4 regions of the Hahella sp. CR1 genome follow, and region 1 is predicted to be linked to each of the others. Evidence: predicted binding sites of a transcription regulator. Region 1 holds the regulator's gene; each other region holds the start of a gene.
What was found. The regulator FNR, encoded in region 1, switches genes on or off when oxygen is low (the NO sensors DNR and NnrR bind a similar motif). The targets are predictions, from matches to a motif close to TTGATNTANATCAA.

Region 1 (5,968 bases):
CAGTCTTCAGACCTGATCATCGTTGCCGGCCGACCTTCCATGGGTAAGACCACATTTGCGATGAACCTGGTTGAGAACGCGCTGATACTGGGGGGTAAGCCTGTCCTGGTATTCAGTATGGAGATGCCTTCCGACTCTATCGTTATGCGTATGCTGTCATCTCTGGGGCGAATTGATCAGACCAAAGTAAGAAGTGGAAAGCTGGATGAGGACGACTGGCCGCGTCTTACATCAGCCGTTAACATGTTGAAAGACAAGCCGTTATACATCGACGATACCGCGGCGTTAAGTCCGACGGAAATGCGCTCCCGGGCGAGAAGGGTGGCGCGGGATCATAATGGTGAAATTGGCTTGATCATGGTGGATTACCTTCAGTTGATGAGGGTGCCGGGAATGACGGAAGGTCGTACGGCCGAAATTTCAGAAATCTCGCGAGGCTTGAAAGCGTTGGCGAAGGAGCTGAACTGTCCTGTGGTCGCCTTGTCCCAGCTTAACCGTAGTTTGGAGCAGCGACCCAATAAGCGGCCAGTTAACTCTGACTTGCGGGAATCTGGAGCGATTGAGCAGGACGCTGACTTGATCATGTTCATCTACCGGGATGAGGTCTATCACGAAGACAGCCCGGACAAAGGTATTGCGGAAATTATTATCGGCAAGCAGCGTAACGGCCCTATCGGAACGGTGCGCTTGGCGTTCATGGGTAAATTCACAAGGTTTGAAGATTTGGCTCACGATTATGGCGGGGGAGACTACGAGTAATGCGTCCATCCCGCGCTCTTATTGATCTGGACGCATTGCGTCACAATGTTCGTTTGCTGAATTCCATTGCTAAAAACGCCCGTTGTGCGGCGGTAATTAAAGCTGATGCATACGGCCATGGCGCAGTGGAAATCGCCCGCGCCCTGAAAGGGGAGGCTCCCAAGCTGGCGGTGGCCTGCTATGATGAGGCGGTGAGTCTGCGTGAAGCGGGTATTACGACGCCGCTATTGGTGCTGGAAGGGTTTTATAGCTCAGAGGAGTTGGCTGACTCTACCCGTTGGCGGGATATAGAGTGGGTCGTGCATGATATGGAGCAATTGGACATGCTGTCCGAGGTGGCCCCTTTGCGCAAAGTAGGTCCTGGTTCCGCCCGGATGCAAACCTGGATCAAGTTGAATACAGGTATGAACCGGTTGGGTCTGCCGTTAAATAAACTGGCTGGCGTCGCTGAGATGCTGCGACAGTTTCCCGGGCTTTCTGTCATTGGGTTGATGACCCACTTCGCGTGCGCTGACGAGCTGAATAGCTTGTTGCAGCAGAAGCAGTGGCGGGCGTTTCAGGCTGGTATGCAGGCGGCGGGATCGGGTGGCTGGAGTTACTCCTCGGCTAACTCGGCTGCTTTGTTGCAATATCCGGAGACTCACCTGGATTGGGTGCGCCCGGGCATTGCGATGTACGGCGCCTCCCCCATGGCGGATAAGACCGGGGCGGAATTTGGCTTGAAGCCGGTAATGACCTTTGAGTCGCGCTTGATTGCTACTCGGGAGCTGCAAGCTGGAGACTCTATTGGCTATGGCGCCGCTTGGACTGCGAACGGCCCAACAAGAATGGGAGTGGTTGCGGTAGGGTATGGCGACGGATATCCAAGACAAATGCAAAATGGTGCGCCTGTCGCCGTGTGCGGTAAGCGGACAAAGATTATTGGGCGGGTGTCCATGGATATGTTGACGGTGGATATCTCTCACATTCCAGAAGCGCGTATTGGGTCGGAGGTAGAGCTGTGGGGCGGGGCGGTTTCCGCTGATGAGGTTGCAGGATATGCGTCAACAATCTCCTATACTTTATTTACGGGCATGACCTCTCGTGTACCCAGGGTATACCTTAATCGCTCGGAAGGGGTTTAAAGCGCAGCGTTAAGCTGGATGATGGGGATAAAGCCTGGGGATCGGGTTTGCGAAAATCCCGTCAAGCAGCCAATATTGTTAACATAATATCTTCAGGCGGCCCGCATTCTAGGGGCGCTAAAGGCCACGAGATACATTTAAGGGGTACATGAGTGATTGTTTGCGTGACGGGAATCGATTCGCCATTAGGCAAGGCTATAGCTCAGCGTTTGCAGCAGAGCGGCATAGCGGTGGAAGGCGTTCCCTACGAGCAGTTTCTCATGACCAATGATGCGATCGTGCGAGCAATGAGGGCGATGCCGTCTGCGGATTTCGTGGTTCATGCTGCGGAGATGGCCGACTTGTTCAAGGCGGAGCAGCATCCGGATTTGGCCTATCAGGTTAATGTGTCCGCTTGTGAGGCGGTAGCGGAGGTGGCGGCTTTATGGAAGGCTCCGATTATTCATCTCTCCAGTCATCTTGTTTTCGATGGCGTCAAAAAGAACCCTTATATATCCGCCAACAAAGGACGTCCTCTTTCCGTGTTTGGGCGGACAAAGCTGCAGAGCGAACAATGGCTCCAGGAAAACTATAGCAAGCATCTGATCTTGAGGGTGGGTTGGTTGCTGGAGGCTGGCGCTCAAGGCTGGCTGCAGACCATGCTTTCCGCGCTGTCTTCAGGGAAGCGCCTAAACGCCAGCACCGATATGCAGCTGACTCCCGTCGCGGTGGATGATGTGGCGAGAGTCGTAGACGCTGTTATCAAGCAGCTGAGTTGTAATATCTCGGTATGGGGCGTTTACCATTATGCTGGCGCTGAAGCTGTCACCCACTATGAACTGTTGAAAGCGATTGTGCTGCAGGCATTTGGACAGGAAGAAATGTTGCAGGCCCTGATCGAGAAAAAGGGCGCTGATGTATTGCCAGGGGTGGCGCTTCCGGCGAATGGCGCGTTAGGTTGTATCAAGCTGCGCAACACTTTTGGCGTCAAGCAGCTTCCCTGGCGTCGTTATCTGCCGGCGTTGATTGAGCAATGTCAGCAGCGTGGCGGCGTAAAACCGACTGAAAACTGCCTGGAAGAGACCCGTTAACGAGCGTTAAGGGCTGATTCCTTCTGGTGCTCCATGCACTTGGTGTCGTGGCGAAGAATTTTCTGCAGTTCGTCCAATTGCAATATCTGAACTTCCCTTCCTTGGACCTTAATAATGCCATTGTTCTGGAAGCGGGTAATGACCCTGCTGACAGTTTCGACGGCCAGGCCTAAATAGTTGCCTATATCGCTGCGAGGCATAGGGAGTCTGAAGTTTGTGCCGGACAGGCGACGACGACTAAAGCGAGTCGACAGGGACAGTAGAAGCGAGGCAATGCGTTCTTCAGCCGAGTTTTTGCTTAGCAGCATGGTAAGCTGCCTGCTCTCCTGAATCTCTTTGCTCATTAATGAGAAAAAGTGGTGCTGCAGGCTGGGGATGTCTGAAGCAAGGTCTTCAAACTTTTCCAGAGGAATTTCGCAAACGCTGGTGCGTTCAAGGGCGACGGCGGAGCAGGAATATTTTTCCATGCTAACGCTGTCCAGACCGATAATCTCGCCAGGCAGATAGAAACCGGTGACCTGTTCCTCGCCTTCCTCGGATACAGTGAATGTTTTGATCGCGCCGCTACGAACTGCGAAGCACGAGCGGAATGGGGTGTGTTGCTCAAAGATATATTCGCCGCGATTGAGCATTTTGCCCTGGCGAATGATTTCTTCCAGACGATCAATATCTTCAGCCCCGACCGCTATAGGAATGCAAAGCTTGCTCAAATTACATTCGTGGCAGCCTCTGTGTAAGCTAAAAGGAGAGGAGGTTGCTATATGCTTGCTTTCCATCGGTTGCCTCGTGGCTGGATGAGTGAAACTGCTTAAAGAGGCTTCTAGGATAGCCAATAGCTATTTAAAAGCAAATCCCTACAACGGGAAATTTACAGGGAAAACCTACGCTCGCCTTTGTTTTTACATAGTTTTCACCTTTTGTTACAACTGGGTCTGAGTGTAACGAATCGCTCTTGCAGGAAGTTCGTTGTTGTCCAGGGTTTTGTAGTAGTCGTCCAACTGTGTGGCGTTGCGCAACTGGTAATGGGGGGTGTAAGAAAATGAGCCCAACCCAACGCCATGTAAGCAACTGACTCCCTGACTAATCAAGCCTGTCCAGGGTAGTGCGAAAAAGTCCTGCGTGATCGGAATAAACGATGCGGACTTAATGCGTCGCTTGAAATCTTTTAACGCCGCCTCCAAACCTGATGTGCCGGCGGATTCCGTTTTATGGCCGGAGAGTAGGATGCCTTGGGGCCTCTCTGTCAGAATTTCCTCAAGATGCTCCGATAGTGCATTGACGGTCGCAGGAGTCGCTTTCAGGCGCAGATAAACGGCTTTGAAGTCGAACGCCCGAATGGTCTGCAGCCAATTCTTAAGGCTCTCAATGGGGAAGGACTGTGCGTATTCGCCAGGGTCATTGATGCAGACAATGTTAAAGCCCAGTCCTTTGATCAGGGCTAGTGCTTCCTCAGAGTCAGGGCGAGCGTCCAGCTCGATGACATGGCGGGCGTCAGTATCGAAGTTTAGTTTGAACTCCCGGCCCAAATAGTACATCACCTGTGTCTGCGCCGCGGGAGTGAGCTGGCGGACCAGATCGCCGAACCAGTGCAGGTACTTAACCTGACTGCCGACGGGGAGGCTTTGCTTGAGTAGTCTCACTTCTTTCACGACATAGTCGATGTACTTCTGCAAATTAGCATTCATGGATGGGAGTCGGCGGGCGTAATTTTCCGCACTGACAAGTGTATTAAAGCAAGGCGCTTGAACGCTCAATGCGAACCCGCCCTCATAATATCGAGCCAGGGAGCTGTTGCGATAATCCGCCTCATAGGCTCCCTCGTCCAAGGCGCTCCAGTTCTCACTGGAGAACTCTTTAGGGGGGGAGTTGAGCAAATAAACCCAGCTATCATTACCCCCATTTTGTTTCGCTTGTTCGACAACCTTTCCAACTGGCATATTGGGTCTCCAACCAGGTAAGAAAACATCTGCGCGCGTTTGACCATCATTGTCAGCGATTTTGCGCGCGCGCCTGCTGTCACACTTGTTGGCAAGTGGATCCCCCCTCTCTCCATGCTCAGTGTATCCAGCTCCCGAAAGGGAGTCTTGATATTGATCAAGGGGTGAGCGGGTGGCTGTCTGAGAGGGTGTACTTTAGTCGCAATATCCCTCAAACAATGGGTTTCTGGGGCGTTGAGGGGTAACATTCATTGCAGCTTTGGGCGGGGAGTTGATATCCTTTGCGGGCATTGAAAAAAGGCGGGCAAAAGTGCAGGCATTTCAGCTATTTCGGTCTTTCGTTTTTTACATTGGGTATGCTTGGGGCGTCATCATCACATCTTTGGTTGGGATGCTGATTGGTCCTTACGTCAATTTTGAAAAGCGTTACTACATCGTCTCCCGGTTTAATGTGTTCGCACTTTGGTGGGCGCGTGTTGTCTGTGGCATACGTTATGAGATCGAAGGGCTGGAGAACATTCCAAAGACGAGCTGTGTGGTTGTCAGCAATCATCAGAGCGCCTGGGAGACTTATTTGCTAGGCGTTATATTTCGTCCTCAGTGTACTGTGCTTAAGCAAGAGTTGATGAAAGTGCCATTTTTTGGTTGGGCGCTAAAGAGATTGAAACCCATCGCCATTGATCGGAGTAAGCCGTCAGCGGCGCTTAAGCAATTGCTTAAGCAGGGAAAGGAGCGTCTGACCTCAGGGTATTGGGTTGTAATTTATCCTGAGGGGACACGCGTTCGCCCTGGGCAGGTTGGTAAATACAACAAGGGCGGCGCTTTGTTGGCCGTCAGTGCTGGCGTTCCTTTGCTGCCTATAGCGCACAACGCTGGAGATTGCTGGCCTGCCGGCAGTATTAGCAAGCGTCCAGGTTTGATAAAGGTGAAAGTCGGCGCGCCAATTGAAACCAGCGGCCGAGCTACTGACGAAGTTCACAAGGAAATGGAAGAGTGGATAAGGCGGACTTCAGCCGCCTTAAGCCAAGCGTAAGAACTCTCTATTTGTAGTTTGAGTACACTTTGTCCAAATAGCCTT
Region 2 (5,968 bases), on a different contig from region 1:
ACTTCGGTTTTCAACAGGCGGTGCGACCGTTAGTGCCAGGGGAAACCGGGTCGATCAAAGCAAAAACCTCAGGCTTTCAACCCGGTAAGTCCCATTACGAGTTCACCTTTATGATCGGCTCCAACGCCAGCAACTGCGTGGACGTGCATACCACCATTGAGTTGCGCAGCTCCGGCGTGTGGCGCTTGAACCACTTTTATATCGACGGCCGCGATCTCTGGTTCAACGAGGATGGCTACAGACGCGCCTACCTGGGTTTCGCCGGTAAAGACGACTACACCTCTTTCAGCCTCAGCGACATGGGAGCGGACCAACATAAAGGCAAAGTCTCGCTGTTTTTCTCGGATTACGTGTGAGCCTCCCATCATCCCAACCAACACAAGGAATCCCCCATGGACATCAAGGACGCAAACCTGAACTACACCACGACCAACGGCTCCTTCTCCATCACCCAAGGCCACGGAACCGGGCAGCAGGCGGTCAGCTCCTTCCACAAATACTATTTGAGCAGTTTCACCAGCTCCTCCCTGTCCCGGGACATAGAAGGCGGCGCCAGCGGCTGGGATAAACTGGGGGCCACCGCCAGCGTGGTCGGCGCTATCGCCGGAGTGGCGGGACTGGGACTAGGCGACAAAGGCAGCGAAGACCTCGTCGTATTCGATGTGAGAAATCTCAGCGCCATGCCGCTGGTGGCTTATGACGTCAACACGTTCGGCGGCGGCGTGTACATCGACAAAATCCCTTCGCCATTGGGATCGGGCGAATCCTCCACCTGGGAGATTTCATCCAACGAAGAATTCGAACCCAATGAAGACAGCGCCGCCATCAGCTTTTTGATTGGCGACGCCAACCGGCATATCGATGTGACGCTTTACTACGCCATGGGCGGCGGCAACCGCTGGTATATACAGAAGGCGATTATTGACGGCGTGGCGTCCGCCCTGATTCCCACCTGCGACTACGGCGAAGACAACATGACCTGCCTGTGCTTCACCAGCGGCGACTATGAGACGCCTTCCTTCGCCATTTTCACCTACTCGGTGTTCTACGCCAGCGCCAGCAGCTATATCGTGTTTGCGCCTTATTGAGCCAACACGCAATTGCGTGAGCCTGACGCAGAAAAAGCAGAACGGCCCGCCAAACGCCGATCTGCTGAGAGATTCCGCTCCGTTGCGCGAACTAGCCGAGCAGCAACGGAAACGCCACTTCGCCCGCCGCCGACGCCCAGTTGCGCACCAGCTCCGCCACCACGGCGTTGGTGCTGGTCAGACGCACACCCGCGCGCTCCATGCGACGCCAGGACATCTCTTCGGCAATCTGGTTGGTTGAGCCGCATGCGTCACATACGACCTGTACGTTAAAGCCTTCCTCCACCGCGCTGATGGCGGGAGACACCATGCACACGTCCGTGGTCACCCCGGCCATCACGAAATTGCGCTTGCCTGTGCGGCGACAGGCTTCCGCGAACGCAGGATCATCCCAGGCGTTCACTACGCCAATGCGTTTGATGCGCGCCGCGAATGCATCCGGGGCGATGGCTTCCAGTTCAGGCATCAGAGGGCCCTGCACGTCGACATTGCTTTCCTGACTGGAGGTGAGCACCAACGGCATGCCCACGCCCTGGGCGAATGACGCCAGAATGATCACATTGCGTCGCAGCAGCTCCAGGGGGGTCGTGGAGGCCCAGGTGTTAGTGCCGGTCTGGTGATCGATCAAAATCATAGCGGTGTCGTCAATGTTGAAGCGCTGCATCTCAGTTACCTCGTTAGTGGAGTCAGTGAGATACTACATTGATCTATTTGAAAGATAATGGCCGCCATTGCTATTCTCTTTTTCATATTTGCAACAATAACTAGCCACCATGAAAGACCTGTCCGCCTTGCAAAATGTCGCCCTGTTTGTGGAGGTGGCGCGCACCCGCAGCTTCAGCCGCGCCGCGGAGAATCTGGGGTTGTCGACAGCCACCCTGTCCCGACGTATCCGCGCGCTGGAGCGTGAGTCAGGCATCAGCCTGTTCACCCGCACCACTCGCCGTGTAGAGCTGACGGAGGCGGCGCGCCGTTACTTTGAACGCTGCGAACGTCTGGTGGACGAGGCTTTCAATGCGCAGGAAGCCTTGTTTGAGGAAGCCAAGCGTCCGCAAGGCACGCTGCGACTGTCCATGCCGGTAGACCTGGGCGTGCACTATATCGCGCCTTTACTGCCGGAATTCGCTCGCCGCTATCCGGGCATCGACTTCGAAATCGACCTGTCTCCGCAGCATCGCGACCTGGCCAGCGAGCAGATCGATGTAGCGATTCGGCTCGGCGTGGTGAAGGATCAGAACCTGGTAAGCCGACGCATTGGCTGGATCGAGCAAGGCCTGTTCGCCTCCCCGACTTACCTGCAACGTCAATCCGCGCCTTCCCATCCCGATCAGCTCAACGAGCGCGATTGCATCATCATTGGCGCGCAGGCTCAGGCGGTCTGGCGTCTGCAGCGCGCCGACGAAACCGTAGAGGTTGCGGTTAAAGGTCGGTTCGCGGTCAACAATGTCAGCCTGATGCGCGTGCTGGCGGAACGCGGGTTCGGCGTCGCCAGCCTCGCCACAGTCCTGGCCCGCGACGCGCTGGCCGAAGGACGCTTAATCCCCATACTGATGGACTGGACTGTCCCCCGTCTGCCGGTGCAGGCGGTCACGTCATCCCGTTTGCAAACCGCCTGCGCCAAAGCCTTTATCGATTATCTGGCCGACCGCTTCACCTCCATTTAAATCCATCCCGGGTTTCTGGTCCCACATGCCCTTGATCTGAGTCAGATTCCCCCAAGGTCTACTGGATTCACTCAGTAATAGCGTTAATAATAAGAAGGTTTCTCAATCTCACTTTCATTTAAAGGCGGTCGTATGAGCACGTTCGAACAGAAGCCTTTCCCTCTGGCGTTGGCGCAAGAGAGCGAAAGAGTGAAAGTTCACCTGTTACGCGGGGGCAAAAACCTGGAAATGCGTTTAACTTCTCTGGGGCTCAATGTGGGCTGCGAGTTAACTGTGCTGCACCGCAAGGGCGCTGATCTGGTGGTCGTGCGCGCCGATACGCGTCTGGCGCTGGGCGCCGGCATGGCGCAAAAAATCATGGTGGTGCGCGCGTGCGCCACAACCAGCAGTCATTGAGGAGCCTTCCCAAGAATGAGCAGCGTCAGTCTGAAAGATCTTAAAGTCGGCGATCAAGGCCGCGTCATGGGCTTCGGCGAAGGCGGCAAAAGCTATCGCCGCAAACTGTTATCCATGGGGTTGACCCCCGGCGTCGAATTCAGCGTCACCCGCTACGCCCCGATGGGCGATCCAGTGGAAATTCTGGTGCGCGGGTTTCGCCTCAGCCTGCGTAAAGACGAAGCAGGCAGTCTTCTTATTGAGAAAATCTAGCGTCCTCTGAAATACACGCAATCAGCCCGATCCCAAGCAGTTTTATTGGAGAGAGTAAGTCGATCATGGCCAGTCCGGAGCACAACACGGAAAAATACGTCATCGCAGTGGTAGGCAACCCCAACTGCGGCAAAACCACCTTATTCAACGCACTGACCGGCTCCAAGCAACGGGTGGGCAACTGGCCTGGCGTCACTGTGGAGCGCAAAAGCGGCCGCTTTTCATTTCAGGGCGTGGACTTTGAACTGATCGACCTGCCTGGCACCTATTCCCTCGATGTCTGCGAAGAAGATGTTTCCCTGGATGAGCAAATCGCCAGAGATTTCGTCGCCGAGCGTGAAGCGGACCTCATCATCAATATCGTCGACGCCTCCAACCTGGAGCGCAATCTCTACCTCACCTGCCAACTGCTGGAAATGAAGACGCCCTTGCTGACGGCGTTGAACATGATGGATGTGGCGGAAGAGCGCGGCCATGCGGTGGCTCACGACAAGCTCGCCAACCTGCTGGACTGCCCTGTCGTCCCTATTGTGGCTGCTTCCGGCGCTGGGCTGCCGCAACTGAAGGCGGCGATTCTGGACGCCGCGCGTCGCAAGCATATTTCCCATGCCGTCATCACCTATCCCTCCCCTGTCGCCAAAGCGCTGGACAGCCTGACTCCCATGCTGGCCGCGCACGCCGAGGGCAAATGCGATCCGCGCTGGCTGGCGACGCGAATGCTGGAAGGAGACGCCTCCGCCCTGAAACTGGCGGACTCGACACTCCGCGCCAGCGTAGAGGAACTGCAAGAGGACGTGGTGCGACAGCTGGAGGACGACATCGATATCTGTCTGGCGGACGCCCGCTACGGCTTCGTCAATCAGGTAGCCAGCGCCAGCGTCAAACGCAACCATGAAGTGCAGCGCAGCATATCCGACAAAATCGACCGCGTGGTCCTGAACCGGATGCTGGGCATTCCCATATTTCTGTTCGCCATGTATTTGATGTTCATGTTCACCATCAATATCGGCGGCGCGTTCATCGATTTCTTTGATCAATTCACTGGCGCATTGTTCGTGGACGGGTTCGGCGCGCTGCTGACCTCACTGGGAGCGCCGCAGTGGCTGCGTCTGCTGCTGGCGGACGGCATGGGCGGCGGCGTGCAGGTGGTGGCCACCTTTATTCCGATCATCGGCTTTCTATATCTGTTTTTGTCGGCGCTGGAGGATTCCGGCTACATGGCCCGCGCCGCATTCGTCATGGATCGCGCCATGCGCGCCATCGGTCTTCCCGGCAAGGCCTTCGTACCGCTGATTGTCGGTTTCGGCTGCAACGTGCCGGCGGTCATGGCCACCCGCACCATGGAGAAACAGCGGGACCGCATCATGACCATCATCATGGCGCCCTTTATGTCCTGCGGCGCACGTTTGTCCGTGTACGCTCTGTTCGCCGCCGCGTTCTTTCCCATCGGCGGACAAAACGTTGTTTTCGGGCTCTACATTATTGGCGTCGCCATCGCGGTGCTCACCGGTCTGGTAATGAAAACCACCCTGCTGCAGGGGCAGGCCACGCCCTTCATTATGGAGCTGCCGCCTTACCATATTCCCACGCTGAAAGGCGTTGGCATTCGCACCTGGGAGCGCACCCGGGGCTTCATGTTCCGCGCCGGCAAAGTAATCGTACCAATGGTGCTGGCCCTCAACGTGCTGAACTCCGTGGGCACAGACGGCTCCTACGGCAATGAAAACAGTAATAAGTCCCTGCTGAGCGAAATCGGCGGCGTCATCGCTCCCGCATTTGCGCCCATGGGACTGCGCGAAGATAACTGGCCCGCCGCGGTGGGCATCTTTACAGGCGTACTGGCGAAAGAAGCCGTCGTCGGCACATTGGACTCGTTGTACAGCGACCTGGCGAGAATAGAAGCGCAAGCCGCTGGCGAAGAACTGGAGCCAGATCCCGAATTCAACTTACTGGAAAGTGTGATGGCTTCCTTCGCCACCATTCCCGCCAACCTCGCTGACGCGCTGGGTTCCTGGAGCGATCCATTGGGTCTGGATGTAGAAAGCGCCGCCCAGGAACAAGCCGTGGACACGGGCACGTTCGGCGCCATGGCGGCGAAATTCGACGGCGCGGCGGGCGCTTTCGCTTATCTGCTGTTCATTCTGCTGTACATGCCCTGCGCCGCCACATTGGCCGCAGTCTATCGTGAAACCAACCTGAACTGGACGCTGTTTATCGCTGGCTGGACAACAGGCGTCGCCTACGTCGTCGCCACGGTGTTCTATCAAGCCGCCACGCTCAGCCGTCAACCTGCGCACGCACTCACCGTTATCGGCATCATGCTGGCGAGCCTGATTGCCGCCCTGGCGGCGCTAAGGTACTTGGGCGACAGGCAAAGTCCGACGCCGGCGGTGCCCCAATGATCCTGTCAGAAATACGCGACTACCTGCAAACCCACAAACGGGCCGCGCTCAAAGATATGGCCCACCGTTTCAACACGGAGCCGGACGCATTGCGGGGGATGCTTGATAAGTGGATCGCCAAAGGCCGGGTGGAAAAGCTGCCCCAGGGTACGCCCTGTAGCGGCTG
Region 3 (5,968 bases), on a different contig from region 1:
GTGAAAGGCAAGTTCACCAAGCCGGAGTTCTCCGGCGTGGCGCAGGCGGCGGGCAGCTTTAAGTCGCAAGCCTTTGCGGTGAGTGCGAACCTGTCCGGCTCTCCCGATGTATTGAACTTTCGCTCATTTCGCGCCGAATTGCCCCGCGCGCAACCTAAAGATAGCGATGCGGCCGCAAGCCAGGCCGAGCTGGCCACGCTGGAAGGCTCCGGGCGGGTCAGTATCGCCAAAAGTACGCTTAATCTGGATGTCGTGGCGCATAAACTGCCGTACTCACTGGCTGCATTGGCGGATGTGGCGTTGCCGCCTGATCTGAGCGGCGATGTGGATGCAGATTTACACGTGGAAGGGGCGTTTACCGATCCCAAAGTCAGTGGACGCCTGCACACCGCGGGTCGCTATTCGACCTTGCCGTTTGAGGTGACTGGCGAAGGCGAGGGCGGAACACAGGGGGTGGATGTTTCCTCCTTGACCGCGAATCTGGGCGATGCTGGGCGTATCGATCTGTCTGGCTGGTGGCGACCCACCGGGTTTGACGTCTCGCTGAACGGCTCCGGTGTGAACACGAAGAGTTTGCAGGCTTTAGGCTGGCAAATGCAGCATGGGGTGTTAAATACGGATTTGCGATTGCAGGGTTCGCTGCAGCAACCCAAAGTGGACGGTTATGTCGCCTACGCCACGGAAATCGAAGGGATGGACGACAAAGGACGAAAGCAAAAATATCCGTTGCAGTTGCATACTGATATCGCCACACAGGAAAACGAAACCTTGTCGCTGGTGACAGTGATCAAGAAAGACGATACGCAGACCGGCAGAGTGAAGCTGGATATTAACGCGCGCACATATCTGGATTTCTTCAACCAACTGCAGGGCGAGCTGGATGTGCGTAAGATTCCGCTGGATGTGGCGGTGGCCGGTAACCTGGAGACGCGCTGGCTCAATTTTCTGCTGGACCCGGATATTCACCGCTTTTCCGGTGACCTGAATCTGAACCTGTCTGCGCAAGGCGTTCTTGGCGATCCTCTGTTAAATGGCGATTTGAAACTGCAGGATGGTTTTTACGAAAACCGCATCACCAGCACTTTATTTAAAGACGCTCAGGCCAATCTGGCGTTTTCCGGCCGGAAAATGACCATGAGCGACAGCTCCGCCAGCGATGGCGGCTCCGGCAAGCTGGAGCTGCTTGGCCATGTGGACTGGAGTGAACTGAAGGGCGGTGAAGAAAGTGATGACAAGCCGATAGAACTGCAGCTGGTCGCCACCAACGCCAGTATTCTGCGTCGCTCCGATATGGAAGGGGCGGTGTCCGGGAAGTTGACGCTGGAAGGAGACTTCAAAAACCTGCTGCTTAGCGGAAAAGTGGAAGTGTTGCCGTTCGCGATGATGCTGGACGCGGCGCTGGGCCGTGATATTCCGGAGATTGAAGTACGCGAGGTGGCTAAAGAAGTGTTGGAGGAAGACAGCATCCTACCTTTGCCCAAGGTCGCTCTGGATATCCGTCTGGTCGTCAACCAGCAGGCCTTTCTACGTGGGCGTGGCTTGGAAGCGGAACTGAAAGGCCGGGTGTTCGCCAAAGGGCCGCTGGAGTCCGCCTCCTACCGCGGCAACTTTGAAACCCTGCGCGGCACCTTTGAGGTCTTTGGTAAGAAGTTCGATTTGCAGGAAGGGGAGGTGTTGTTTGAGAACGACAGCTTCACCATGTTTATCGTGGGCGTCTACACCAGCAAGGACACGGAATATCGTGCGGAACTGTCCGGGTCGCTGGCGTCGCTGAAGGTGAATCTGAGCTCGAACCCGCCCTTGCCGGAAGATGAAATCCTGTCGCAGCTCATGTTCGGCAAGTCCGTGCGCAACATCACGCCGATTCAGGCCTATCGCCTGGCGGCAGCGGTGCAGACGCTGCGAGGGGAAGGCGGCAGTTTCTTTGATCCTATCGCCACCACTCGCGATTTGCTGGGGGTTGATACGCTATCCGTCGACACACAGGAAACCGACAACGGCAGCGGCGTGTCCGTCGGCGTGGGCAAATATTTGACTGAACGCGTCTATCTGGAGCTGGAGCGAACCCCAGATCCAGCGCAGCCGTGGAAAGGCTCCGTCGAGGTGGAGTTGAACCCCAACCTCAACCTGGAGACGACCACTGGCGGACAGTCCGGCTTTGGCGGAGTCGAACTACAGTGGAAGCAGGACTACTGACGCCAGGATGGCGACAAAGCCTGTAATCAATGATGTTTCTGATGCTTGTCGTTTTCTTTTTTCAGCACGACATAGACGCCGCCGAAGAATGCGATGGTCATGCCTACTACCAGTAATCCCGCGATGATGGTTTCGTCGATGTACATAATGGATCTCCAACTTGGCTGATCGATAATAACGTGATCTTTAGTTGGATTATGGCGAGGGTCCGCCATGGCGAGTTTGACTCAGGTCAACCTCTCCCGGCGGCCATCTCCCTGGTAACGCTTATATTGACCGGGGTCAATTCCGGTCAGCCATTCGACTCGCCGATTGTTGCGGCGCCCCCAGGATGCCGGCTTTGAAGTCCTGACTGACCGGGTAGTCGCCAATCCAGATAGACAGAATGGCGTCGAACAGCTTCTTGCCTGGAATGACGCCGCGGTCACGCCCGTCCAGCCAGACTTGCGCCCCGACGCCGGGGATATATTCCACGACGGCGGTGTCTCCTTTTTCCAGCTTTTGATCGAACATATGCACCATCTGCTCGATCTCCACACGGATGTCCTCCGCCTGCTGCTTGCTGATATTCAGACGCATGCCTTCGTAAAAGGCGTCTGCGATCTTGCGGCCGCGCACGTCTCGCAGCATGGTGAACTCCATGCGCCGGTAACCTTCATCGGCAAGCAGAGCTGGCGCTTCGTGAGTCGTGCGCTCCACATATAAGGCGCCGACATAAACATCGACAAAGACCAGAAAGCGGCGCGTAGCGGCTCCATTCAAGGAAAGAGAAGGGCGGTCGCCCTCCGGCGGCAGGGACTCAGGAACTTCCACGCCTTGCAGCGTTACCGCAAAGGACGGCTTGGTCAGACTCAACAAGACGATAAACAGCATCGACGATAGCGTTGGGGATATGCTCATTGTGGCGCCTCTTTGCCCTTGGGTCTGCGACAGCATTCATGCAGGCCCCGGCGCCAGGGTTTGTTATAACTTTATAAGTTCCTGGCGCGACAGGTTGATGGACGTATTTGTTTTTATAACGTCAGGGCTTTCCAGGCTTGGCTGCCTGGGAGGTTCTGACTGAATGTTGAGCAGTGTTACACAAAGATACAAAGATTGAGTGGATGCTGATCACATTTTCATCTGTGTCGATAGGTCTTTTTATATAGTCCGCTATCGGGGCGACATTATTTTCCCAACTCTTCGTAAAGGTTAGAAAAAAGAGGCTGGCGGGCTTAAAATAGCGGGCTTTAGCAACCTCAAGCCACCGCAACGCGACAGAGTCCCCCATGTATATTGACTTCCAGCAATTAGAAGCGACCAAAATCTATCATTGGATGACGCAGACCATCATCCCTCGTCCCATTGCATGGGCGCTGACCCGCAATGAGGATGGAGGCATGAACCTGGCGCCGTTCTCCTATTTCACGGCGATTTCCAGCGCGCCTCCCACCATCGCCATTTCCATCGGTAAAAAGCCCAGCGGAGAGCTGAAAGATACGCGCAGCAATTTACAGGTTGGCGCGCCCTGCACGGTGCATATCGCTGGTCGCGAAATGGCGCAGGCGGTGACGGACTCGTCCCGGACGCTGCCTTACGGCGAATCCGAACTGCCAGGGCTTAACCTGTCATTGGTGGACTTCGAAGGTTTTGAGTTGGGCAGATTGGCGGAATGTCGTTTGGCGTTTGGGTGCCGGGTGCAGGAAGTGGTGGAGCTGGGCAGCGTGCCCCAGGCGATGGTGCTGCTCAATATCGAAAAACTGTTTGTGGACGATAGCGTGATGACGACGGACGCCAAAGGCCGTCACAAAGTGGACGCAATGCAGGTGAACCCGCTGTCCCGTCTGGGGGCGGATGAATACGCCACATTGGGCGAAGTTATCAGTATTCCGAGGCCGGCATGAGTCAGTTAAGCAATCCCAGCCAAGCGCTGTTACGCCAACGTGAGCAGTTGAGCGGCCGGATACTATTGTGCTCGCCGCCCGCAGACGCCATTGCTGCGGACCTGCGCCAGACTGGCGCAGAGGTCAGCGTTCTGAGTTGGGATCACACGGCGGTGAACGCCTGCCGGAACGCCGTAGCGGAAGAGCGGTTATTTACGGATCTGGCGTTGCCTGCTGACGCGCAATGGGATCAGATCGCCCTGTTTATGCCGAAGGCCAGAGAAATGCTGGATCTGATGCTATCCGTTGTCGCGCCGGCATTGAAACACGTACAGCATATCTGGCTGGTGGGCGAAAAGCGCGAAGGCGTGGAGAGCGCCGCCAAGCGTCTGGCGAAAGAAGGCTGGGACGCCGCTAAAGTGGACTCGGCGCGTCATTGCCAGGTTTGGCAACTGACGCCAGCGAATGATTGGCGGCCGCAACAGGACGAGTTCTGGCGCGCCTACGAACTCACGCAGGAGAAAGTAGACACGCTTCAATTATTCACGCTGCCGGGAGTCTTCAGCGCGGGTCGTCTGGACGAGGGAACGCAAGTGCTGCTGGAGTCTCTGCCGGAGTTGCGCGGGAGGCGTTTTCTGGATTTTGGTTGCGGCTGCGGCGTTATTGGAACGACTTTGAAGAAGCGCTATCCCAAAGCATCGGTAGAGCTGACGGATATCAATCTGCTGGCGCTGAAAAGCGCGGCGCGCACGGCTGAAGCCAATAGCGCTGAGTTGAATATCTATGCGTCAGACGGGCTTGCTGAGGTGCAGCCCGGCGTAGACGCCATTGTCACTAACCCGCCGTTTCATCAGGGGGTGAAGCAGGATACGCGCATCACCCAGCAGTTTCTGCGCGATTGCGCTCGCGTGCTTAAGCCGGGAGGTTCATTGACCCTGGTGGCCAACCGTTTCCTGCCATACCCGGACTGGATTGAAGCCCATGTTGGGCCGGTGCGGGTTCTGTTCGAGAACAGCCGATTCAAGGTGTACCATGCCGTCAGATAATGTTTGGCGTTCCGGGGGCGGGGAAGTGGACGCGCAAAGTCGCTGGCGCCGTAAGTTGATCGTCGGCGAAGCGGTGGCGGATGCGTCTACCTGGCTGGCCGCGCAGACCGGTTTGTCGAAGCAAAAAGTCAAAGACGCCATGCTGAAAGGCGCCGTCTGGTGGAAGCGCGGCGGCAAGCCGCAGAAGCGTCTGCGCAGAGCCAAATCTGCATTGGCGGTCGGCGACGTGCTGGAGCTGAATTACGATCCTCAGATTCTCGCGTTAAACAGTCCGCAGCCCACATTGGTGGCGGATCATGACGCTTATTCCATCTGGTGCAAACCCGCCGGGCTGCTGACGCAGGGCTCCGAATGGGGCGACCATTGCAGCCTGCTGCGCATGGTGGAACTGCATTTCCAAAGCAAGCGGCAGGTATTCCTGCTGCATCGCCTGGATCGCGAGGCCATGGGATTGGTGATCATTGCCCATAATAAAGCGGCGGCGGGGCGGTTTGGCGCGCTGCTGCAGAATAATGCGCTGGATAAATTCTATCTGGCGCGGGTAAAAGGGCGACTGGCGCAAGAGCAGGGGGAAATCGACTTCCCTGTGGACGGCAAAGCAGCGTTGAGCTATTACCAGGTCCAGCATTATGACGAAGCGACGGATTCCAGTCTGGTGCGGGTCAAACTGATCACGGGACGCAAACATCAGATTCGACGCCATTTTGCAGATCTGGGGCATCCCTTATTGGGCGATCCGCGTTACGGTTCCGGCAACAAGCACGAGGACGGCTTGATGCTGGCGGCGATGGAACTGGCGTTTAACTGTCCCATGCGCCGCCGGGCCATGCGAGTAGTTATGCCGGAGGCGTTGCTTCCGGCTTG
Region 4 (5,968 bases), on a different contig from region 1:
TCGCGAGCATTGGCGTCGCCAAGGGCGCCTTTGACGGTTTGCGCCCAGCGGCTCAAGCTGCTGCACAACCAGAAAATATTGAATACCGGAATCGCCATCAACCAGGCCATGTATTTGGGCGAATGGGGGCGTTTGGATTCAGGAATCACCCGCCACTGGACGTATGTCATCAACATCAGTGAAACCAGTGAATAAGTGGTGGCGAACAGGTAAGTAATCAGGATGTAGATAAGCTCGTCACTTGCGCCGTACATGAATGAGGACTTTTTCGAGAAAGCCAGAATGCTGGTGTATACGCTCATGACGCTGGCTGCGGCGAGGAGGGTAAGAGTAAATCCACCCAATGCCTTGGTGGAGTCTCTAAGTCTGTCCACTCTTTCCTTTTTGAAAAGCAGAAAGCCGATGAGAGTGATCATCATTCCTTGTTGAAACCCCCCGCCAATCGCTGAATACAAGCCGAAAATGAACCTGTCGTCGCTCGTATCCAAATAAAAAGTGAAGGGAAATAGCAAGTAATAAAGTGCGCTTGCAATCAAACATACCGCCAAGGTGACGACCAGCGCGCTGCTGCGGAAGTAGCGCAGTAGAATGATGGCGGCGAGGCTGTTAAAGGTAATTGGGAAAAGATTCTGCGCCAGAATATTGGCGAACTCCACGAATGTCATATCCATAATGGCGGGCTTTCTATAGCTGATAGGTTTTAATGATAGCCGGCGAGGATAAAGGATAGCGTTTCCAAAATAAAATTTCGCATGCATGTCATAGAGTTGTGAAAAGAAATCGGGGCGTAGACTAATCAATGAAGAGATAAGAGTGGGGGGAGTTTAGAAAGGCGGAGTCCAGAAAAACAAAAAGCGCAATATCCATATTGCGCCTTTTCCATTTGATGCTTCCTTTTGCCGGTTCCTGCGGCTCTTTTGCTATCCTTGCTGCAGTCCTTTGCGGGCTTTCCTTGCCGCGTTTTCGCATCCGTTGTGGCTATATTAGCCATGGCTTGGTAGGGAGGATAGACGACATATCTGCATTGTTTGTAGGATATCTCGTACACCCTGGCGTCCTGCCTGTTCATCCCTCAATCCTTCATCCCATCCAGCCTCGGTGTCCGTACCTGCTGTTGTCTGACTCCATTCAGTCGACGCGTCCGAGCGTTCGTGCTCCACAAAGAAAAAGACGCAACGTTCCATGCTGCGTCTTCCGTGTCAGATGCTTCCCTTGATGCCTATTTCCGTCGGCTTTGGTCGTCCTTGTTGCTTCCTTGCTTCATGTCCTTATGTGTCAGCGCATCCTCTTGGTGCCTATATTAGGGTGGGGAGGGGTAGGAAAATAGACGCGATGTCTGCATTGCGTGTGAGATATTTCCTACATTATTCGGCATATGAGATTCTGCGCTCCTGCACGTAGCTGGGAGTAAAGCTGAAAAGCACGCCGGTGCCGCCCTCCGGCATGCGTTGAATAGACAACTCTCCGTGCAGGTTGCGGGTGCGCTCGCGCATGATGGCGAGGCCATAGTGGTTGAGCTTCTCTGGGTCCTCGGGAATGCCGACGCCATTGTCAGTGATAGCTAAAGTGACTTTTTTCATTGGGTCCGAATGCAACGACACCATGACCAGGTTGCCTTGAGAATGACGGACGGCGTTCTGCAGCGCCTCCCGCGTTATTTGCAGCAAATGAATTTCTTCGTTGGGGGAAAAGGGAATATCTTCCACCCGATAATCCAACACGATTTTGACGTTTGTGCTCTGCTCAGTCAGTTGCTCCACGGTATGTAAAATCGCCGCATGCAGGCCTTTTTCGGAAATGCTCAGGCGGAATGTGGTGAGCAGCTCGCGTAACTGCCGATAGGCGGATGTGATGCCTTCCTTCAGTTCTGCGGTAATGCCTTCAATCTGTTCGTCTTCCACCTGTTTGGATTGCAAGGCGCGGGTCAGGCGCGCCACCTGTATCTTCAGGTAGGAAAGGCTTTGCGCCAAGGAATCGTGCAGCTCCCGGGCGATAACGTTACGCTCGTTCATCAGAGATACCCGTCGCTCCTGGTCGCCCTGATTTTTTAAGCTCAGAGCGATCGCCACCTGATCGGCGAAAGATTGCAACAACTGATGCTGCCAGCCTTCCAAAAACTGGCTGTTGTGCAGAGAACAAACGATGACGCCATATTGCACGCCTTCCTTGATCAGTGGGTAACGCACCTGCACCTCGTCATTGTCCCGGCACACCTGGGCTTTCTCCACCATGCACTTTTCGCATTCCTGACGCTGACAGGTTGAAGGCAACTCCATCATGTAATCGTTGCGGATGTGCTCATAGGGAATCACCGCTTCGGGCGTTTTCAGGCACAGTTCGACGCCGCCGACGGCGGTAATGCTGGTGAGTTCCTCCAGCCAGGCCTGAAAATCAATATTTTCATGGGTTTTCTCGCTGACTTCCCGGGCCAGATGATAGAGAAAGTTCAAGGAATCATTGCTGCGTTTCAGCGCCTGGGTTTTGTTTTTGACTCGCGTCTCCAGCGACTCGTACATCTCCGATAACGCATCGCTCATCTGATTGAACGTCTCCGCCAGCAGCCCCAGCTCGTCGTCGTTTTTCACTTCAAGACGATCACTGAAATCGCCGCGGGCGATTTTGCGGGCGTTTTGCGTCAGGCTGCGCAAGGGCAGCTCGACATGATGATGGAGAATGAGTAGGGAGAAACTGACCAGGGCGAAGGTGAGAAAGAGGGCGCTGATTTGTATCAGACGCAGGTTTTCGATGCGATTCTCTGCGCGAATCTGATAGAGCTGCACCAGGTTGTCTATCTCATCGACAAACTTGTCGATCTTCTCGCCCAGCTGATCTGCAATGCGGCGGTCCGGATTGCGGGCGTAGGTGGCGATAAAGCCGCTGACATCTTTTTCCCACCGCTCTCGCACCTGCAGGAACTGATGATGCAGTTCCGAGGACTCGTCTTTCATGGCTTCCGCCACCAGCACGGGATTTTCGATGCGGTCAGCAAACTGGCGGGTCAGCGCCGCTACGAAATCCGCGGAGGGCGCATCCAGGGTCAGCAGTCGCGCCTGCATGCGGTAGCTCTGCATGCGCAGCGAGCCGGCGATATTTACCGCCTCCGCGTCTTTTTCCGCCGATTCGGAGATAAAGAATGACGCCAGCATGGTGATCATCGCCAGCGACACCATGGCGATCATCAACGCGCCCATTCGGAAGATCAGGGATTTCTGGAATCGCGCAATCATCGTTTCGAACTCCTTCCAGGGGGGAGTACTACCAAAGAACCGAGACCTGTCGTTAGCTCAATCAATCTATGCTTCCAATGTATAACTTATTGAAAAATATGAACAACGCTTTTTTCGCCTCTACCCCCTAAGAGGTATGCGCCAGAGTATGCTGACGCGTCCCCAAAAAACCGCTTTGATTTGCATCAATTATAGTCCCCCGGGCTCTCCTAGAATGAATTTGAAATTAAAAAACGACCTGTCTCTAACGCTGTGCTCCATGCTTCGAAGCAGGTTCTGATGAGGAGTCCGACATGAGCCATTTTCTGGATAGACTGCAGTTTTTCAAACGCAAAGGAGAGACTTTCGCGGATGGACACGGCGCCACCACCAAAGACGATCGTAGTTGGGAGGACGGTTATCGCCGTCGTTGGCAGCACGATAAAATCGTGCGCTCCACCCATGGAGTCAATTGCACCGGGTCCTGTAGCTGGAAGATCTACGTCAAAGACGGTCTGGTGACCTGGGAAACCCAGCAGACCGACTATCCTCGCACGCGTCCGGACCTCCCCAATCATGAACCCAGAGGGTGCCCGCGAGGCGCCAGTTATTCCTGGTACATCTACAGCGCTAACCGGCTCAAGTATCCCAAAGTCAGACAAAGCCTGATCAAGCTGTGGCGCGAAGCGAAGCAAAGGCACGATGATCCCGTCGACGCCTGGGAGAGCATTGTTGAAGACCCGGCTAAGGCCAAGTCCTACAAGCAGCGCCGTGGCTTGGGCGGATTCGTGCGCAGTTCATGGAATGAGGTTAACGAGATTATCGCGGCCGCCAACGTCTATACCGCGAAGCGTTATGGTCCTGACCGTATCTCCGGGTTTTCGCCGATTCCCGCCATGTCCATGGTGTCCTATGCCGCCGGCTCCCGCTATTTGTCACTGATCGGCGGCAATTGCCTGAGCTTCTATGACTGGTATTGCGACTTGCCGCCAGCGTCTCCGCAAATCTGGGGTGAGCAGACCGACGTGCCGGAGGCGGCGGACTGGTACAACTCCAACTACATCATCGCCTGGGGCTCCAATGTACCGCAGACCCGTACACCTGACGCGCACTTCCTGACAGAAGTGCGTTACAAAGGAACCAAGACCTGCGTCATCACTTCGGACTATTCCGAGTGCTCCAAATTCGGCGATACCTGGCTGGCGCCCAAACAGGGAACCGACTCCGCGCTGGCCATGGCGTTTGGCCATGTGATTCTGAAAGACTTTCACGTGGATAATCCCAGTGAATATTTTACCGACTACGTGCGCCGTTACACCGACATGCCCATGCTGGTCATGCTGGAAGAGCACGAAGGCCGTTACATTCAAGGCCGTTTTCTGCGCGCTTCAGACCTGTCCGGCAATCTGGGGCAGGACAACAATCCGGAATGGAAAACCATCGCAGTTAATGAAGCTACCGGCGAGCTGATATCACCCACTGGCTCTGTGGGGTATCGCTGGGGCGAGCAGGGCAAATGGAATATCCAGCAACTGGACGGTAAGTCCGGCGCGGAAGTAAAACTGGCGCTTAGTCTGAAAAATATCAGCGATGAAATCGCGCCAGTGGCGTTTCCCTATTTTGGCGGGCAAGAGCACGAATATGACTACTTCCAGCACACCGATCACGATGAACTGCTGATCCGTAAAGTGCCGGTGAAGCATGTGCAACTGGCGGACGGCTCCATGGTAAAAGTGGCCTGCGTATTCGATCTAACCGTGGCCAACTATGGCGTCGACAATGGCTATGACGATCCAGCCTGCGCCAAGGATTACTCCGACGACATTCCCTACACGCCGGCCTGGCAAGAAAAAATCACTGGCGTTCCGCAGGCGGACGTGATCCGCGTGGCGCGTGAGTTCGCCCGCAATGCGGATAAAACCCATGGCCGCTCTATGGTTATCGTTGGGGCCGCGCTGAACCACTGGTATCACATGGACATGAACTACCGCGGGCTGATCAACATGTTGATGCTGTGCGGTTGCGTCGGCCAAAGCGGCGGCGGTTGGGCGCATTATGTGGGGCAGGAGAAGCTGCGTCCCCAGTGTGGCTGGCTGCCTCTGGCGTTTGGGTTGGATTGGCAGCGTCCGCCCCGGCAGATGAACGGCACCTCCTTCTTTTATAACCATGCCGACCAATGGCGCTATGAAAAACTGCAGATGACGGAGGTGGTGTCGCCCCTGGCGGACAAAGGCAAATGGAGCGCCTCCATCATTGATTACAACACCCGCGCCGAGCGTATGGGGTGGCTGCCGTCTGCGCCGCAGCTGGGCATGAACCCGCTGATGCTGACCAAAGAAGCGGCGGTGGAGGGCATGGACCCGAAAGATTACGCCGTAAAACTGTTGAAAGAAGGCCAGCTGAAATTCGCCTGTGAGGACCCGGATAACCCGCAGAATTATCCCCGCAATATGTTTATCTGGCGCAGCAACCTGCTGGGTTCCTCCGGCAAAGGCCATGAATACATGCTGCGTCATCTGTTAGGGACCAAGCATGGTCTGCTGGGCAAAGATCTCGGGGAAATGGGGGAAACCAAGCCGGACGACGTGACCTGGCGCGACGAAGCGCCGGAAGGCAAGGTGGACTTGCTGGTGACGCTGGACTTTCGCATGTCCACCACCTGTCTGTATTCCGACATTGTGTTGCCAACGGCGACCTGGTACGAAAAGGACGATCTGAATACCTCAGATATGCATCCTTTCATTCATCCTCTGTCCAAAGCG

Region 2: the regulator FNR is predicted to act here: its motif matches at 2,784-2,797, upstream of ONV78_RS30665 (FeoA family protein).
Region 3: the regulator FNR is predicted to act here: its motif matches at 2,419-2,432, upstream of ccoM (cytochrome c oxidase subunit CcoM).
Region 4: the regulator FNR is predicted to act here: its motif matches at 3,403-3,416, upstream of ONV78_RS24560 (nitrate reductase subunit alpha).

What each region holds. Positions count from the first base shown of each region.
Region 1 is NZ_JAPELK010000007.1:38,711-44,678, reverse strand. It holds gene dnaB (replicative DNA helicase) at 1-759, shown strand, start outside; gene alr (alanine racemase) at 759-1,883, shown strand; gene ONV78_RS17645 (sugar nucleotide-binding protein) at 2,036-2,953, shown strand; gene fnr (fumarate/nitrate reduction transcriptional regulator Fnr) at 2,950-3,729, opposite strand; gene ONV78_RS17635 (hypothetical protein) at 3,874-4,890, opposite strand; gene ONV78_RS17630 (lysophospholipid acyltransferase family protein) at 5,201-5,923, shown strand; gene ONV78_RS17625 (transporter substrate-binding domain-containing protein) at 5,931-5,968, opposite strand, start outside.
Region 2 is NZ_JAPELK010000024.1:6,293-12,260, reverse strand. It holds gene ONV78_RS30685 (hypothetical protein) at 1-356, shown strand, start outside; gene ONV78_RS30680 (hypothetical protein) at 393-1,088, shown strand; gene ONV78_RS30675 (isochorismatase family protein) at 1,180-1,752, opposite strand; gene ONV78_RS30670 (LysR family transcriptional regulator) at 1,862-2,752, shown strand; gene ONV78_RS30665 (FeoA family protein) at 2,885-3,148, shown strand; gene ONV78_RS30660 (FeoA family protein) at 3,164-3,400, shown strand; gene feoB (Fe(2+) transporter permease subunit FeoB) at 3,466-5,802, shown strand; gene ONV78_RS30650 (FeoC-like transcriptional regulator) at 5,799-5,968, shown strand, end outside.
Region 3 is NZ_JAPELK010000020.1:25,908-31,875, forward strand. It holds gene ONV78_RS29400 (translocation/assembly module TamB domain-containing protein) at 1-2,196, shown strand, start outside; gene ccoM (cytochrome c oxidase subunit CcoM) at 2,223-2,342, opposite strand; gene ONV78_RS29410 (chalcone isomerase family protein) at 2,479-3,096, opposite strand; gene ONV78_RS29415 (flavin reductase family protein) at 3,465-4,079, shown strand; gene ONV78_RS29420 (class I SAM-dependent methyltransferase) at 4,076-5,104, shown strand; gene ONV78_RS29425 (RluA family pseudouridine synthase) at 5,091-5,968, shown strand, end outside; gene ONV78_RS29430 (DUF6455 family protein) at 5,941-5,968, opposite strand, start outside.
Region 4 is NZ_JAPELK010000012.1:48,850-54,817, forward strand. It holds gene ONV78_RS24550 (hypothetical protein) at 1-671, opposite strand, end outside; gene ONV78_RS24555 (HAMP domain-containing protein) at 1,365-3,227, opposite strand; gene ONV78_RS24560 (nitrate reductase subunit alpha) at 3,521-5,968, shown strand, end outside.